One region of the Vreelandella sp. 21 genome, then DNA from elsewhere that is predicted to be linked to it. Evidence: riboswitches for the same ligand, from Rfam matches in the RefSeq annotation. Region 1 holds a riboswitch; the other holds the start of a gene.
The links. A riboswitch is a leader RNA that binds a small molecule or an ion and turns the genes downstream of it on or off. The one in region 1 is predicted to bind thiamine pyrophosphate.

Region 1 (7,995 bases):
AATGGGCGGCTGGCGCTTTGGCAATACCATCGACGGTGCCCAGGCGGAGTACTTATTGGTGCCTGATGCCCAGGCCAATCTCTCGCCCGTGCCAGACGGCCTAACCGACGAACAAGTGCTGATGTGCCCCGATATCATGTCGACCGGCTTTGCGGGTGCCGAAAAAGCGGGTATCAATATTGGCGACACTGTGGTGGTGTTCGCGCAAGGCCCGATTGGGCTGTGTGCGACAGCAGGTGCGCGGTTACGTGGGGCGGGGATGATTATTGCTGTCGACGGTGTTGATGAACGTTTGGCAATGGCCAAGCAGATGGGCGCTGACGTGACGCTGGATTTCCGCAAAGTTGATGTCGTAGAGGAAATTCTAAAGCTGACCGGCGGGCGCGGTGTGGATGTGGCCATTGAAGCACTCGGCCTGCAGCAAACCTTTGAATCGGCCTTGCGGGTGCTAAAACCTGGCGGCACGCTCTCAAGCCTGGGCGTTTACTCTGAAGACCTGACGATTCCGCTGGGCGCTTTCTGTGCTGGGCTAGGTGACCACAAGATCATTACGTCACTTTGCCCTGGCGGCAAAGAGCGAATGCGCAGGCTGATGAGCATCATTGCTGCAGGGCGACTAGATCTTGGCCCCATGGTCACGCACCGCTATGCGTTGGAGAACATTGTTGATGCTTATGATCTGTTCTCCCACCAACGTGATGGCGTGTTGAAAGTGGCCCTTGAGGTCTCGTAGCGCTTAAGTAAGTTCAAGAGCCATACATACGCCACCTGTATCAGTATGGCTGCCGACGAAAAACTCGCTAACGATCACAGTGACACGATGAGAGCTGCATCCAATGGCGAGTTTTTCGGATGTTAGGAATAGCCAGTGCTTAGTTCAATTCCAGCGAGAAGCTCATTTCAACGCCTGCATCATCCACTCTGAACCAGTACTCCATGTTCTTGTAGATATCGCTATATTGCTTGAGCAAATCAATATCAAGCTCTGCCAATTCATCGGAGGGCATTTGCGCTATGACATCGGCCAGTGAATGGTAGAACTCACCCGTCAGATGGCCATGAACCAGTAGGTCACGCTCGGAAACAGGGGCTTGCAGTTCTTCCTGTAGTGTTTCGGAATCGCTGATGCCAACGCCCAAGGTAATGGCGCTTTCAGACATGGCCGCGTAGAGCTCTGGTGAGTCTGGTGGCAGCATCATGCTGTCAATTTTTTTGGCTTCTCCACCGGGTTCAAGTCCAAGTGTCCCTAAATCAGGCGCGAACGCGCTTGCTGTAGACAGCAGTGCAAGCGGGTTTTGCGAAGCGAGGGTCAGGAGACCAGTGCCAGTGGGCTCGCCATCTTTCATTGTCAGGTTGTTAAGGCGTGCTCTGAAACCAGACAGGGATGGGCCAATCATCATGGCGACTGGATTGTTGATCGCTTTATTGATCTCATTCCAGGTGCTGTTTAATTCCTGAAGCTCATCACAGCTAAACGGGTTTTGACGCACTTCCTGAGCATACTTCTGAACAGTTTGCATCAGCACCGGTAGATTCAGGCCTAGCCCAAAGCTGGCCATGCCCTCTGTGCTACCAAGGCCCGGAACCTGAGCGGTCATTGCACGAAGATCGCTGACAATAGCCTCATCGGTTTCCAGTATAAGATTCATCTCCATACGGTCGAGGTTATACTCACGCATGCCCATTACAAGACCAGGGAAGCGATTGGTGATGCGGTCAATATCTGCTTGGCAGGCGGAGAGATCCAGCCGCTCTGCATCAGCTGCGTCCAATAGTGCTTGAGTACCTAAGTGTGTGGGGGTACTCAGCTCACTAAGCAGGCGTGATGAGTCGATTTCCCCAGCACCATAGGGCGTGAAGCCATGACGCTGTTCAATTTCCTCTAGGGCGCCGGTATCACCAATGCTGCTGTCAGGCAGGGTGCTACCCAGCACCTGTGATAGCAACTCATCACTGACATTTTCTGGCACCACCGACATCAGCAGTTGCTTATCGATAATGGCCATGATGGCTTTGATCGGACCATCTTGTGTTAGCACCCAGTACTCTTTTTCATCTGTTGTGGCCGTACTCGGATTGATATCTGCATTGGTGAGGATGCGCTGCAGCGTTTCGCGGAAAGCGTCTTCATCCTGCAATTCCATACGCAGAGTGGGCAAGATACCCAGTCCGTATAAAGCGACCTGGGGGCTCATTTTAAAGCCCAGCGCATGAATATCATCGAGTGTTTCAACCCCGACAAACTCTTCCCCCATCGCGATCAACAGTGACATCAGCGAATGCAACACGTCATCGTCTATCTCGTGTAGCATGTCGCGCAGTTCATCCAAGTCAGCTTCAAGGCTATCCTTTGGCTGCATGCGCTGGTAAAGAGCAAAGGCATCTTGTTCAGGCATTGACTCCCGTGTTGCCACAAAATAGGGAGAGTCGGCGGGGATATATTTCAACAGGGAAGCTGAGAGGTTTTTTGGTGCTTCCTGCTGGGTGCCTGATGCTGTTGGCGCGCTATCATCGCTGCAGCCACTCAGTACGCCCGTGCTGAGAAGGGCAAGAGAAACAGCCAAGGATAGTTTCGTTCTCATCTAGAGTCAGTCCTTTGAAAAATGTTGGCTTTAAATTGAATATTTAGAATAAAACTCACTGTGAATGATAATCATACACAACTTAAATTAAACTAACCTCTCCTTGATTAAAAAAATGGCTCTTGAAGTCGTGTAAGACCCAAGAGCCACTCGTTATTAGCGAAACTTGCAGGCTGCTATTTTAAACTTCTTGATATAGCTCGCTGCCTTCGCGGCGGAACTTCTCCGCTTGCTCCTGCATGCCACGCTTGACTGCCTCAGAATCGCTTTCAGCGGCATTTTCCGGCGCGCGGTCACGATAGGTATCGCGTACTTCCTGGCTGATCTTCATAGAGCAGAACTTCGGTCCGCACATGGAGCAGAAGTGCGCCACTTTGGCAGAGTCCTTCGGCAGGGTTTCGTCGTGGAATTCACGGGCGGTGTCCGGGTCTAGCCCCAGATTGAATTGGTCTTCCCAGCGGAATTCAAAGCGTGCCTTGGAAAGCGCGTTATCGCGACGTTGTGCCGCCGGGTGACCCTTGGCCAAGTCCGCTGCGTGGGCAGCAATCTTGTAGGTGATGATGCCGGTTTTGACGTCATCTTTATTCGGCAGGCCCAAATGCTCTTTCGGCGTCACATAGCAGAGCATTGCACAGCCAAACCAGCCGATCATGGCTGCACCGATGCCCGAGGTAATGTGGTCATAGCCGGGGGCGATATCGGTGGTCAGTGGGCCGAGGGTATAGAAAGGTGCCTCATGGCACGCCTCAAGCTGCTTATCCATGTTCTCTTTAATCAGGTGCATGGGCACATGGCCAGGGCCCTCGATCATCACCTGAACGTCGTGTTTCCAGGCAATCTTCGTCAGCTCACCCAGGGTCTCCAGCTCAGCGAACTGTGCTTCGTCGTTGGCATCGGCGACTGAGCCGGGGCGCAGACCGTCGCCCAACGAAAACGCTACGTCGTACTGCTTGCAGATCTCACAGATCTCTTCGAAGTGGGTATACAGGAAACTTTCCTGGTGATGATACAAGCACCATTTGGCCATAATGGAACCGCCACGGCTGACAATGCCGGTCACCCGGTTGGCGGTTAGTGGCACATAGCGCAGCAGCACACCCGCGTGAATGGTGAAGTAATCCACGCCCTGTTCAGCTTGTTCAATCAAGGTGTCGCGGAACACTTCCCAGGTCAGGTTTTCGGCAATGCCGTTGACCTTCTCAAGCGCTTGATAGATCGGCACTGTGCCAATCGGCACCGGCGAGTTGCGGATGATCCACTCACGTGTTTCGTGGATATTCTGGCCGGTGGAAAGATCCATAATGGTGTCCGATCCCCAGCGGATACCCCAGGTCATTTTGTCGACTTCTTCTTCAATCGACGAGGTAACTGCCGAGTTACCCAGGTTGCCGTTAATCTTTACCAGGAAATTACGGCCAATAATCATCGGCTCGGATTCTGGGTGGTTGATATTGTTGGGGATAATTGCGCGCCCCCGGGCAACTTCGTCGCGCACAAATTCCGGCGTGATCTCTTCCGGCAATTTTGCACCAAAGCTCTGGCCAGGATGTTGGTGACCAAGAATACGCTCAACTTCAGCGGTGCCTAATGTTTGGCGGCGCTGGTTCTCGCGAATGGCAATAAATTCCATTTCAGGGGTAATAATGCCCTGGCGCGCATAGTGCAGTTGGGTGACATTCTTACCTAGTTTTGCCCGGCGCGGGGTGCGCGTTAAATCAAAACGCAACTGGGCGAGCGTTGGGTCGTTAGCGCGGCGATTGCCGTACTCACTGGTGGGGCCGTCAAGGAACTCGGTATCGTTGCGCTCTTCAATCCAGGCGCGGCGCAGGGCGGGTAGGCCTTTGCGTAAATCGTTGTTGGCGGCTGGGTCGGTGTAAGGGCCAGAGGTGTCGTACACCAGCAGCGGCGGGTTCTCTTCATCAATGCTGCTGGTTTTAGTCGGCGACAGAGTGATTTCCCGAAACGGCACGCGGATATCGGGTCGTGAGCCTTCAACGTACACCTTGCGCGAGGCGGGCAGCGGCTGAATGGCAGCGGCATCGACCTGGGCAGTTTCCGCTAAAAAGTGGCTGGTGTTACTTTTTGAGGTCTCAGTTTTTAAAGTTTTAGTTTCTAAAGTCTTCGTCATGACGGTCGTCTTCCTTCGTTGTTGATTATGGTTATTGTGTTGGCTTAATGGGTGCGACTTTTGTCTGTTAGATCGCTGTCTATCAGATCCAGACCCATCTGCCAGAAATCGATTTCCAGACGCGTGGCGTCGCGGAAGATCTTGCTCAGCTCGGCAAAGCGGGCGGGGGTAACATCGGCCAGGCGGGCGTTGAGCCATTCAAGCTCAGCCTGCATGGCGGCCTGAAACTCCTCGCTTTCGTACATCGCTATCCAAGCATCAAAAGGGTTTTGGCTGCCGCGTAGGGTAGAAGTCTGAGCGTTCAGCCAGTTGGCGATTTCGCCGTAGCCCACTAAGCAAGGAGCCAGCGCTACATGTAAATCGAGCAGGTCGCCGCGATTGCCGGTGTCTAATACGTAGCGGGTATACGCCAAAGTGGCTCTGGCTTCCGGAAGCTCCGCCAGCTCTTGTTCGGAAATCCCCCACTCCTGGCAAAAGCCCACGTGCAGGCCCAGCTCCACATCCACAATGGCTTTTAAACCTTCATGGGCTTGGCGCAGATCAGCCAGCGTAGGGCTTTTATAGGCGGCCAACGCGTAGGCGCGGGCGAAGTGAATCAAAAACAGGTAATCCTGTTTCAAATAGTGGCGAAACGATGCTTCTGGTAGCGCAGCGGAACCCAGCTGGCGGACAAAATCGTGCTCAATATAGGCGCGCCAGTCGTCATGGCAGGCATTAGTAAGATCAGCAAAGCGGTAGCCCATGGTGCCTCCGGTAGTAATGATCCGGAAGGTGGGCGGTTGAGATCGAGGAAATGGCGCAGAAGGTGGCGTGAAACTAAGCCGAGGCCATCGCTTGATCCCTACGCCGGTACCCGCGCGCTCGTTATAGGAGCAGCGCATTAGCCGGATCAGGTTCAGCGGGACCAGCGCTTTGGCAGTATCAAGAAGATACGCCCTGCGCCATCTCAGCCGGATTCACCGGCACCCCGTCAAGCAGTTAGTGCCAAGCAGTCTAGGAGGAGGAGAGAAGAGATGCAAGGGGCACGCGCAAGCACGCGAATTTTGAATATGCAGTCAAAATTGGCTTTGCTCTCTTGGGAATCAATGGGGTAGAGTCAAATTGGATGGCTGCAAAACCCCAATGAATGTGCCGTCGCGTTTATTGGGGGGTTGTAGCGAGGCGTATAATCACTGTTAAGCACTAATCATGAGCCATGAAAAATTAAACGGTGACTTTGAATTATTCAGGAATCATTGCATCGAAATTCGGCACCAGTACAACGTCTACGTGAATCTTTTTAATGAGGATTCTGAGCCTGTATTATCCAAGGTCGCTGCTACTTTTTTTACTGAAATTGCATCGATTATGCATAGAGATTGGAAGCTTCAAGTGTGTAAAATAATGGATGCCGCTGAAATGTATGGTAAAGTAAATATTACTATCGATCTGATCAATAAGCAGTTAGCCGATGAGGGATTAATGGATTCGGAGGTCAACTCGTTATCGTTGGCTTTGAAAGCTTTTGGCGCCAAGGTTAAACCTGCACGTAACAAGCGAATTGCTCATTATGATAGGCTATCTCAAATAAACGGTTCGGATTTGGGTGGAACAACTGAATCTGAATTGGAGGGGTTTTTAAACAACTTGCAAGAGTACTGCGATAAAGTTGGCCGCCTTGTCGGTATAGGACCTTTAGATTTCTCAGGTGGTGGCTGTGCTGGAGATGAGCTTGATTTACTTAAATGTCTAAGAGCGTACTGCAAAAATGCCTAATAAAAAGTGCAACCTGACCTCCACTGCGCCGTTTTTTTTTATGGCTTCTCGCTACGCTACCATAAAAACAAACAACTACGCTCCGGCGGGTTAACTTGGCGTTATACGAAAAATTGTCTATGCATTACAAATATAGGTCATTGGAAAATTTCAAGAACTTTGTCGACATTGTTCTCAATAATAGAATTTATGCAGCGCCATATTTCGAGCTCAATGATCCTATGGAAGGGCTATATACATACGATAGTGGCGCTATAAATAGTGAGTTGGTAAGAAAAATAAAAGGCGAAAAAACCAAAATCAGAATATGCTCCCTTTCACGTCGATTTGATAGCACCCTAATGTGGTCACACTATGCGGATAGCCATAGAGGTGTAGCAATAGGCGTAATCGTACATCCAAAGCATGAGATCAGGTCTGTAACTTATGAGGGGTTGTCTTATGTGCAAAATGCCACAAAGCATGGCAGTCACGAGACTGCGAAAAATGTCTTAACTTGCAAGCTGGAACCGTGGGCCTATGAAGAAGAGGAGCGAGTATTTGTAACAGACTCTAACTACATTGATGTAACTATCAGTCGAATATTTCTAGGTTCAAAAATGGATACTCGCACTAAAAGCTTAGTGAGAAATCTAGTCAGCAAACTCAATCCCGACATACAAGTGGATGAGGCTAATGTTGCAGAAATCGTATAACAAACCAATCAACTTCGCGCCTGCGGCGCCGGACAGCTTACACTACGCTTCGCTGCGTTTCAGCTGCCGGTTATTGGAGCGTTGAGCCTGTAGAAAAACTCCGCTGACGGCTAAGTTTTGGTAGGATCGAGGAGACATACGAGGAGTGGTCAGCATGCCGCGCTTCAAGGCTTATAACTACGATCAGAACGCCATGGTGGTAATCAACTACTACGATCAACTTCAGCCCGGCACCTTTGAGCACGCAGCGCATTACCTGAGCGAGCATAAACTCGATCTGTCAGTTTTCCATAAGACAAATACGGCAAGCGCCATCGCAACTTTGCCAGTCGATAGGTATCTTTTATTATCGAGAACAAACGCTTACCCAATTACACCGACTGGATGAAGCACCGAGTCGATAGCCCTAAAGGCAAACAGATCTACAGCCATCGTATGTCAGTAGTGGAACCGGTGTTCGGCAATATTGGCACGACGAAACGACGGAACCGATTCAGCCTTCGGAGTAAGAAAAAAGTGCAAGGTCAGTGGCAGCTCTACTGCTTGGTGCACAATATTGAGAAGTTAGCGAATTATGGTCATTTGGCCGCATCATGAAGGGCCTAGAGCGGGGCAAATTGCTTTGTGAACCCACCAAGCCGTCTTCAGCGGGCTTAAGCTGGGTGCCTAAGTGGCTAAATACCGATATTAAGATTACTCAGCCAGATGATTGGCTGGGTAAATGAATAAGGACAGCAGGCGGTGGAAACGGCTCGAAATCGGGTTTTTCTACAGCCTCGTTATGTTTCAGGTTCAATTTTCGTAAAATGAGGTAGATATGGCGTTTTGGCGTATG
Region 2 (7,995 bases), 770 kb from region 1:
ACGCGCGGGTAATGAAGGCGTGCAGCTTTATCTAAAACGCGGGCACTTAGCCACTGTTAAGCTACCCAGCTAATCTACAAAACTGTTTACAAATCTAGCCTACCAAGCCAATAAACGGCAGCAGCGTTAATAGGGCGATCAGCACCACGGCAACGATTACCAGTACGACTTGCACGGGGTGGGCGAGGAAGCGCCGCCATAATGTTGGTGCATTGCCACTGGCAACCGCTTCTTCGTGCTCTCGCCGTGCTTTAGCTTGACGCTTTTCCTGATACGCCGCCAATGCCGCTTCAGCGGCCTCGCGCTGAGCAGTGTTACGTAGCCAAATTGCATCGACACCCAGGCGAAAAAAGCCCGCCTGGGTTTCATAGACATCAAAGCCCTGCTCATCTAGCAATTGGCGTACTTCCAACGCCTCTTCATCGGTCACGTGGCGTAGCCGAAACAGCAAGTGGGCCATATTAGTCGCCCATGGCTGCCATGCGGTCTGCCTGAATCACTTCGATCCAGTAGCCATCTGCATCTTTGACAAAGATAACGTCTTTCATCTTGCCCTGGTCCGCGCGCTTGATGAACGTCACCTCATGCTCATCAAACCATGCCTCGGCAGCTTCTAAGTCAGGAACACTAAAGCAGATATGACCAAACCCTTGAGGCTCAGCGTTACCGTCATGATAGGCAAAGTCCTGCTGATCTTCTGTGCCCCAATTATGCGTCAACTCCAGCAAGCCTTTCTGACTGAAGGTCCAGGCAGTGCGTGCTTGACTGTCTTCTGGCACGTTATCGCTGCTTTCGAGATTGGCTAGGAAGTAGAGCGAAAACTGCATCTCTTCGAAATCCAATCGGCGTAGCACCTGCATTCCAAAAACCTTAGAGTAGAACGCTAGCGCACGTTCGGGATCCTTCACCCGCAGCATGGTGTGATTTAAGCGAAACCCTTGGGTTTGCGGCGCTACGGGCGCGACTCCGGAATGTTGTTCGCCTTGAAAACTCATTTTGCTCTCCTGTCGCTAATGCTGATCATTGAATCCATTGAGCCTCACTTACCGCTTACCATGGGGGCTTTAGAGCCATAATACCAGCCCTTACAAGCATGTAGGATTCACTAACGCAGTGTCACATTAAGCACACTGGCAATACTAAACAAAACCCCTACACTTATTATTCATAAACTTTACAAAAAGCAGTTCCCGCAACATGAGCGATGCCCCACCTTTGAGGCGCCCACAGGAGTTTTCCATGACCGCGATTGATATGACCCTCGGTGACCACATAACGTTAAAGCAGTTAGCCCATGCCATACACAATGGCTTTTCACCGATTGTGGAAGTTGAATCAATGGATGGTATCTATAAGGTTCGCTTCCATCACGCGAACGGTGTTTCTGATTTAACCAGTGCTGAGGGGCATGTCAGCACGTTTTTGGGCACCGGTGAGATTCGCGACACCCTTGGACAGCTGGGCCTCACTCATGGCGTGCTTACGTTTGCCGACCAGTGTGGCGATGAAATGATTGGTGTTGAGGGTAAGGCGATAACGCCTGATGAGATGCTCACCTACGGAACACGCATCTCGTTTCGTTGATATTTGCTCATAGCGTTTCCCAGGCTTTACAGATTGATCTAAGCCAAGGATAGTACCATCACGACAGGGGCGCCCTTGCTTAACGGGCTGAGAAGCACCCTTTGAACCTGAACCGGATAACACCGGCGTAGGGAGTCGTGGTGCAACTGCATCACCTCCCAGCCGGGAGGATATTATGCCTTCACGCCCACTCGGCGATTATCTCCGCGATCTGCGCGCTGCCACACCGCTGGTACATTGCATTACCAACTATGTGGCGATGAATAGCACCGCTAACTTGCTATTGGCGACAGGTGCTTCCCCCGCCATGCTGCATGCCCAAGAAGAAGTGGCGGAGTTCACGGCTATTTCTGGCGCGCTGTCCATTAATATTGGCACCCTCTCTTCCCCTTGGGCTGACGCCATGGCAGTCGCCGCGCGCACTGCTCATGAAAACCATATTCCGTGGGTGCTTGACCCTGTGGCTGTTGGTGCTACCACATTTCGCCTGCGTGTTTGCGAGACGCTGCTGGCTTATCAGCCTAGCGTTATTCGTGGCAACGCCTCAGAAATTCAGGCACTTAACGGACTCGCCAGCCAAGGGCGTGGAGTCGATGCGACTGCTAGCACCCAAGAAGCTACAACCGCAGCCATTGCGTTAGCACAGCAACATCGCTGCGTGGTGGCGGTCACTGGCGAGAGCGATTTCATCACCGATGGCACGGATCATTATCGGCTTAAAGGTGGGCACGCACTCATGCCTCGCGTGACTACCTTGGGCTGCGGATTGAGTGCGCTGGTGGCAAGCTTTGTGGCCGCAAGCCGCGAGCAGCCGCTGGAGGCCAGCTTGGCCGCCTTGGCGTGTTTCAGCATCGCTGGAAGCCGTGCAGGCGAGCAGGCTCAAGGCCCTGGCAGTTTCCAGGTGGCGCTATTGGATGCGCTGTATCAATTATCCCCTGACGACCTTTCGACTCTTGCTCAATGGGAGGCGGTGCATGCCGTTTGATCTTTCACTCTATTTAGTCACCGATGCTGGTCTGTGCGCTGGCATGGGTCTGGAAAAAACCGTTGAAGCTGCTGTGCAGGGCGGCATTACCATGGTGCAGCTACGCGATAAACACGCTAGTGACGAGCACATGATCGCCCAGGCCAAACGTCTCAAAGCGATGTTGGCTGGCAGTGGCGTCCCTCTGATCATTAATGATCGCCTGAACGTGGCGTTCGCCAGCCAAGCGGATGGCTTACATGTCGGGCAAAGCGACACAGCTGTTCAAGCAGCTCGAGCCACTCTCGGCCAGCACGCCATTATCGGGCTTTCAATTAACACCCCAGCCCAACTTCAGGAGGCACCTGTCGAATTGCTCAATTACGTCGGTTTAGGGCCCGTGTTTGCAACTGGCAGTAAACAAGACCACGCCCAGCCAATTGGCTTTGATGGGCTGGCACGGCTTGCCAATGCTTGCCAACTTCCCAGCGTCGCGATTGGCGGGTTAAAAGCTGAACACATGGCTCAAGTGAAAGCCGCTGGGGCAAACGGTGTTGCGGTTATTTCTGCTATTTGTGGTCAGCCAGACCCCCGCCTGGCTGCACAGGCATTCCACGCGCAATGACCCAGCTCGACCATATCGCGGCGTTTGTAAAGGTCGCTGAGCTGGGTAGCTATACCCGCGCGGCCGAGGCGCTAGACCTTTCTCGCACGCGGGTATCTCGCCAAGTGATGGCGCTTGAAGAGGCATTGGGTGCTCGGCTTATTCAGCGCACCACCCGGCGGCTGCACCTCACTGAAGCGGGAGAACGCTATCTCGTTCGTGCGCAAAGCATTCTGATCGCTTTGGACGAGGCAGCGGCAGAAATCGGCAGTGGCACCAGTACGGTGAGCGGGCAGTTGCGCATCAATGGCCCGATGAGCTTCGGCACACGCTATCTTTCACCGCTGGTTGCACAGTTTATGCAAACGCACCCTGGGCTTGAGGTGCGTTTGGATCTAAACGACCGCCGCGTTGATTTGCTGGAAGAGGGCTACGATGCCGCCATTCGTATTGGCAACCTGCCCGACTCTAGCTTAGTGGCGCGACGGCTCACCCAGTGCCGGATGCTGTTTTGCGCATCACCTGATTACCTCGCCCAGTATGGCACGCCGCTGACTAGTGAAGACTTGGCATCTCACCGCTGCCTTCGCTACCGAAGCGGCCAAAACAGTGGCGATTGGCGGATTGGTCATCAACTACTTAGTATTTCTGGCCCCCTAGAGAGTAATAATGGCGATATGCTGACGCATGCAGCTGAAGCAGGCTTAGGGATAGCGCAACAGCCCAGCTTTTTAGTGACTGATAGCATTGCGAACGGGCGCCTAGTGCCGATTTTGCAGAATCTGCCGCCTGCGTTGCTAGACATCCATGCGCTTTATCCAGCCCGACGCTATTTACCTGCCAAAGTAGAGCGCTTTATTGAGTTATTAGCGGCGGCGTGGGGTGACCCACCAGTATGGGAAATTGAGCTCGGATTGTCGCCTTTATCGCAACAGTGAAGTGCATTAACAGTGGATTATCTCAGTGGCTTTCATCTGTAAAGTGGCACTATCGCATCCAACGTGATGCTCGCGACTAAGAGAGACGGCTATGACCACTGCTAATACTTCACCACTCACCCTCCATGCCACCGCCTTGCTACGTATCAGTTTAGGCGTAATGGCCTTAGCTCACGGCTTGCTTAAGGTGTTTGTCTTCACCCTGCCAGGCACTGTCAGCTATTTTGAATCCCTGGGCTTACCGGGTGTTCTTGCTTACTTAACCATTGCTGCCGAAGTAGGTGGTGGCCTAGCACTTTTACTGGGCATCTATACTCGTTGGGTAAGCCTTGCTCTAGTACCCGTGCTGCTAGGTGCAGCCTCGGTACACCTGGGTAACGGCTGGCTGTTCTCAAACCCGGGTGGTGGCTGGGAATTCCCTATTTTCTGGGCGATTGCTCTGGTGGTACAGGCAGGCCTAGGTGGCGGTAGCGCTGTTGTCAGCCGCAAATTCGCTTAACCGCTCTGCCCGCATTGGCTTCGGCTTGTGCGGGCATCATTAGCCCGCTATAGGCTAACGGAGGTACTAAAATGCTACCCAGCCTGTTTATTTCCCATGGTTCCCCCATGTTGGCGCTGAATAAAACGCCGGCCCACGCTTTCCTACGCGAGCTGGGAAAACGCCTCTCCCCTCGCGCGGTGGTCGTCGTATCAGCCCACTGGGAGAGCCTCACGCTCAAGGTCAGTACTAGCGCACAACCAGAAACGATTCATGATTTTGGCGGGTTTCCACAAGCCCTTTTTGAGTGCCAGTATCCGGCCCCTGGCAACCCTGAATTGGCGGAACAAATTGCAGTATTATTGGGTGCTGAGCGCGTTGAGCGCGGCCTTGATCACGGCGCCTGGGTACCACTTTCGCTGATGTTTCCAGAGGCCAATGTACCGGTCGTTTCCCTGTCGCTACCTGTGCGCTGGGAAAATGACGCGCTAGTCACGCTCGGCGAGCGCCTATCGGCATTGCGAAAAGAAGGGGTTCTGATTATTGGCTCGGGCAGCCTAACCCATAACTTATATGAAACCCTGCCTCAGGACAGCCCCGCCCCCGCCTGGGTAGATGAGTTTGCCCAGTGGGTTAGCGAACATATTGAAGACAATGATCGCCAGGCATTACTTCACTGGGAGCGTGCTCCAAAAGCGCTGGAAAACCACCCGACCCCAGAACACTTCCAGCCCTTACTGGTGGCCATGGGGGCAGGCGGAGATGGAACTCAGTTACACCACAGCGTGGAACATGGCGTACTGGCGATGGATGTCTACGCGTTTAGCTAATAGCAGTGCCTAACGATACAAATTGAGCTTTTCGGGGTGGATCAAGATCGCGCATTAAAAGCGCAAATTCACTCTGCTCCGGGCTAATGCTAACACCTGGCACGGGGAGGCGAACTCGGTGCCCTGAGCCAGGTGCAGCGCGCTGGGCTTCGCCGCGAACGTTCTCCATGTGTTCAAGCACGAAGCGGTGATTGCCACCTGGCAACATGAGTTCCATGCTATCCCCCACTTCGAAGCGGTTTTTAACCTCGATGTCTAACCAGCCACGAACAGGATCGTAGCCCAGCACTTCACCGACAAACTGTTGGTGCACACCGATGGAGCTACCCTGCTGATAACTTTGAAATTCATCGTGAACATGGCGGCGATAGAAGCCTTCGGTATACCCTCTGTTCGCTAAGTTCTCCAGCTCATCCATTAATCCCATATTAAAGGGGCGGCCAGCAACGGCATCATCGATGGCGCGGCGGTAAACCTGTGCGGTCCGTGCGACGTAGTAATGAGACTTTGTCCGCCCTTCGATCTTAAGCGATGCTACTCCCATTTCTGTCAGTCGCGCCACGTGCTGTACTGCACGCAAATCCTTGGAATTCATAATGTAGGTGCCATGCTCATCTTCATACACAGGCATCAGCTTGCCAGGGCGAGTGACATCCTCGATCAGCGCTGAGAGCTCGTCCTGGTCGGCCACCGCCGTTTCAGCGACGTGCTGAGCTGGCAACAGGTCACCCGTATCATCTTGAGTGGCTGCTATGGTGTTATATTTCCAACGACAGGCATTCGTGCAGGTGCCTTGGTTGGGGTCGCGGTGATTAAAATAGCCAGACAGCAGGCAGCGTCCTGAGTAGGCAATACATAGCGCACCATGAACGAAGGTTTCGATCTCTAAGCCTGGGCACTCTGCGCGTATTTCGCCAATCTCTTCAAGGGATAGTTCCCGCGACAAAATAATGCGGCGAATACCTTGGCGCTGCCAGAATTGAGCGGCGGCCCAATTGACGACATTGGACTGCACCGACAGGTGGATCTCTTGATCTGGCCAGCGATCGCGAACCATCATAATCAGGCCCGGGTCTGACATGATCAACGCATCGGGACCGGCCTCAATGACAGGCTCCATATCCCGTAGGTACGTTGTCAGCTTGCTGTTGTGCGGAGCAATGTTGGAAGCAACATAGAATTTCTTACCTCGCGCATGTGCGTACTCAATACCACGATGCAAATTATCGATTTTAAAATCGTTGTTACGCACCCGGAGAGAGTAGCGCGGCTGACCTGCATAAACGGCATCTGCCCCATAAGCAAACGCGTAACGCATATTTTTAAAGGTACCGGCAGGCGAGAGTAATTCGGGAGCTTGCATAGACAGTCACCGTTATCAGGACGATGGCGCGCGTGCGCAGTGATGAAAGAGCCGGATTATAACCAGCTCAAACAGCCTGTCTTGCTCAGCTATCTACTTTGCTGACCCAGATCAAAAAGTAACGACCACAAGCCTCTTTTGACACATATGACGATGAATAACAGCCGCGTTTTACGCCGTTGGGCGGGGTTTCAGCGTCGTACGGCGGTCATGGTAAGCAATTGCTAATCCGCTGCCCATAATCAGCACACTGCCCACCCATACCCACAGATCTGGCAGCTCTCCCCAGAACCACCAGCCAAGCAGCACCGCCCACAGCATTGCGGTGTAATCAAATGGAGCAGCAATCGCGGCGGGGGCAAAGCGGAATGCCAGGGTAATAAACGCGGTCGCGCCAATACCCAAAACACCCGAGACCAAAAAGCCAAGCCAGTGCCAGGGCTCTGGGGTTTGCCAAACCCAGGGCAAACTCAGAGCAGTGACGATAAAGGGCACTAACGTCATGTAGAACACCATTGCCCACAGGTGCTCCCGAGCACCATAGCGCCGCGCAGTGATCATCATCAGTGCATAAAAGAAAGCCGCTCCCAAGAGGGTTAGCGTGCCGAGCTGGAACGCATCACCGCCGGGGCGAACCACAATCAGCACGCCAGCAAAGCCAACTAACGACGCTATTAATACGGGTGGATCGATTCGCTCGCCAAGCAACGGCACTGAAAGCAGCGTTACAAACAAGGGCGCCACAAAAGCGATTGCCGTGGCCTCTGCGAGTGGCAGCAGGGTTAGCCCCCAGACAAAACACACCATCGTGGCGGTATAAATCAATCCTCTGAGAAGGTGTACACGGGGGCGCTTGGTATGCAACTTGCGCAATCCGCCTGCAAAATGCGCCAACAGGGCAATGAGCGGTAATGACACGAGCGTACGAAAGAAAATAATCTGTAGCGGCGAATGGACCTCGCCTAGCCACTTCGATACCGCATCACCGAGCGCTAAGAACAGAACTCCTAAGCACATGCACAGGATACCTTTTAACGACGTTGTCACGACGCTCTCCTTTTGCCCTTTGGACACTTTATCAGCCGGGATTAACAACTAATAAAAAACCCCGCCAATGTGTCACTGACGGGGCTGCGGATCTAACGTGGCTTTACAAACTTGCGTTGACCACCATGCACTCCATCCCCTGCGCCTGGAGCGTTCTACAAGCGCGTCTGGCGCGTGCTTCGTCCAA

Region 2: another riboswitch for thiamine pyrophosphate. It lies ahead of thiM (hydroxyethylthiazole kinase); the one in region 1 lies ahead of tenA (thiaminase II).

Annotation. Positions count from the first base shown of each region.
Region 1 covers NZ_CP194673.1:988,838-996,832, forward strand. Annotated here, with positions in the region: gene ACN06F_RS04535 (NAD(P)-dependent alcohol dehydrogenase) at 1-733, shown strand, start outside; gene ACN06F_RS04540 (hypothetical protein) at 873-2,582, opposite strand; gene thiC (phosphomethylpyrimidine synthase ThiC) at 2,764-4,710, opposite strand; gene tenA (thiaminase II) at 4,755-5,453, opposite strand; TPP riboswitch at 5,532-5,690, opposite strand; gene ACN06F_RS04555 (hypothetical protein) at 5,899-6,465, shown strand; gene ACN06F_RS04560 (DUF2971 domain-containing protein) at 6,585-7,160, shown strand; gene ACN06F_RS04565 (hypothetical protein) at 7,315-7,548, shown strand; partial or broken gene ACN06F_RS04570 (transposase) at 7,518-7,757, shown strand; gene ACN06F_RS04575 (hypothetical protein) at 7,978-7,995, shown strand, end outside.
Region 2 covers NZ_CP194673.1:216,169-224,163, reverse strand. Annotated here, with positions in the region: gene ACN06F_RS01095 (cupin domain-containing protein) at 1-73, shown strand, start outside; gene ACN06F_RS01090 (DUF6164 family protein) at 95-460, opposite strand; gene gloA (lactoylglutathione lyase) at 462-995, opposite strand; gene ACN06F_RS01080 (hypothetical protein) at 1,240-1,584, shown strand; TPP riboswitch at 1,640-1,735, shown strand; gene thiM (hydroxyethylthiazole kinase) at 1,760-2,569, shown strand; gene thiE (thiamine phosphate synthase) at 2,559-3,173, shown strand; gene ACN06F_RS01065 (LysR family transcriptional regulator) at 3,170-4,090, shown strand; gene ACN06F_RS01060 (DoxX family protein) at 4,182-4,589, shown strand; gene ACN06F_RS01055 (DODA-type extradiol aromatic ring-opening family dioxygenase) at 4,661-5,398, shown strand; gene yegQ (tRNA 5-hydroxyuridine modification protein YegQ) at 5,391-6,761, opposite strand; gene ACN06F_RS01045 (DMT family transporter) at 6,933-7,808, opposite strand; gene ACN06F_RS01040 (serine hydrolase) at 7,912-7,995, opposite strand, start outside.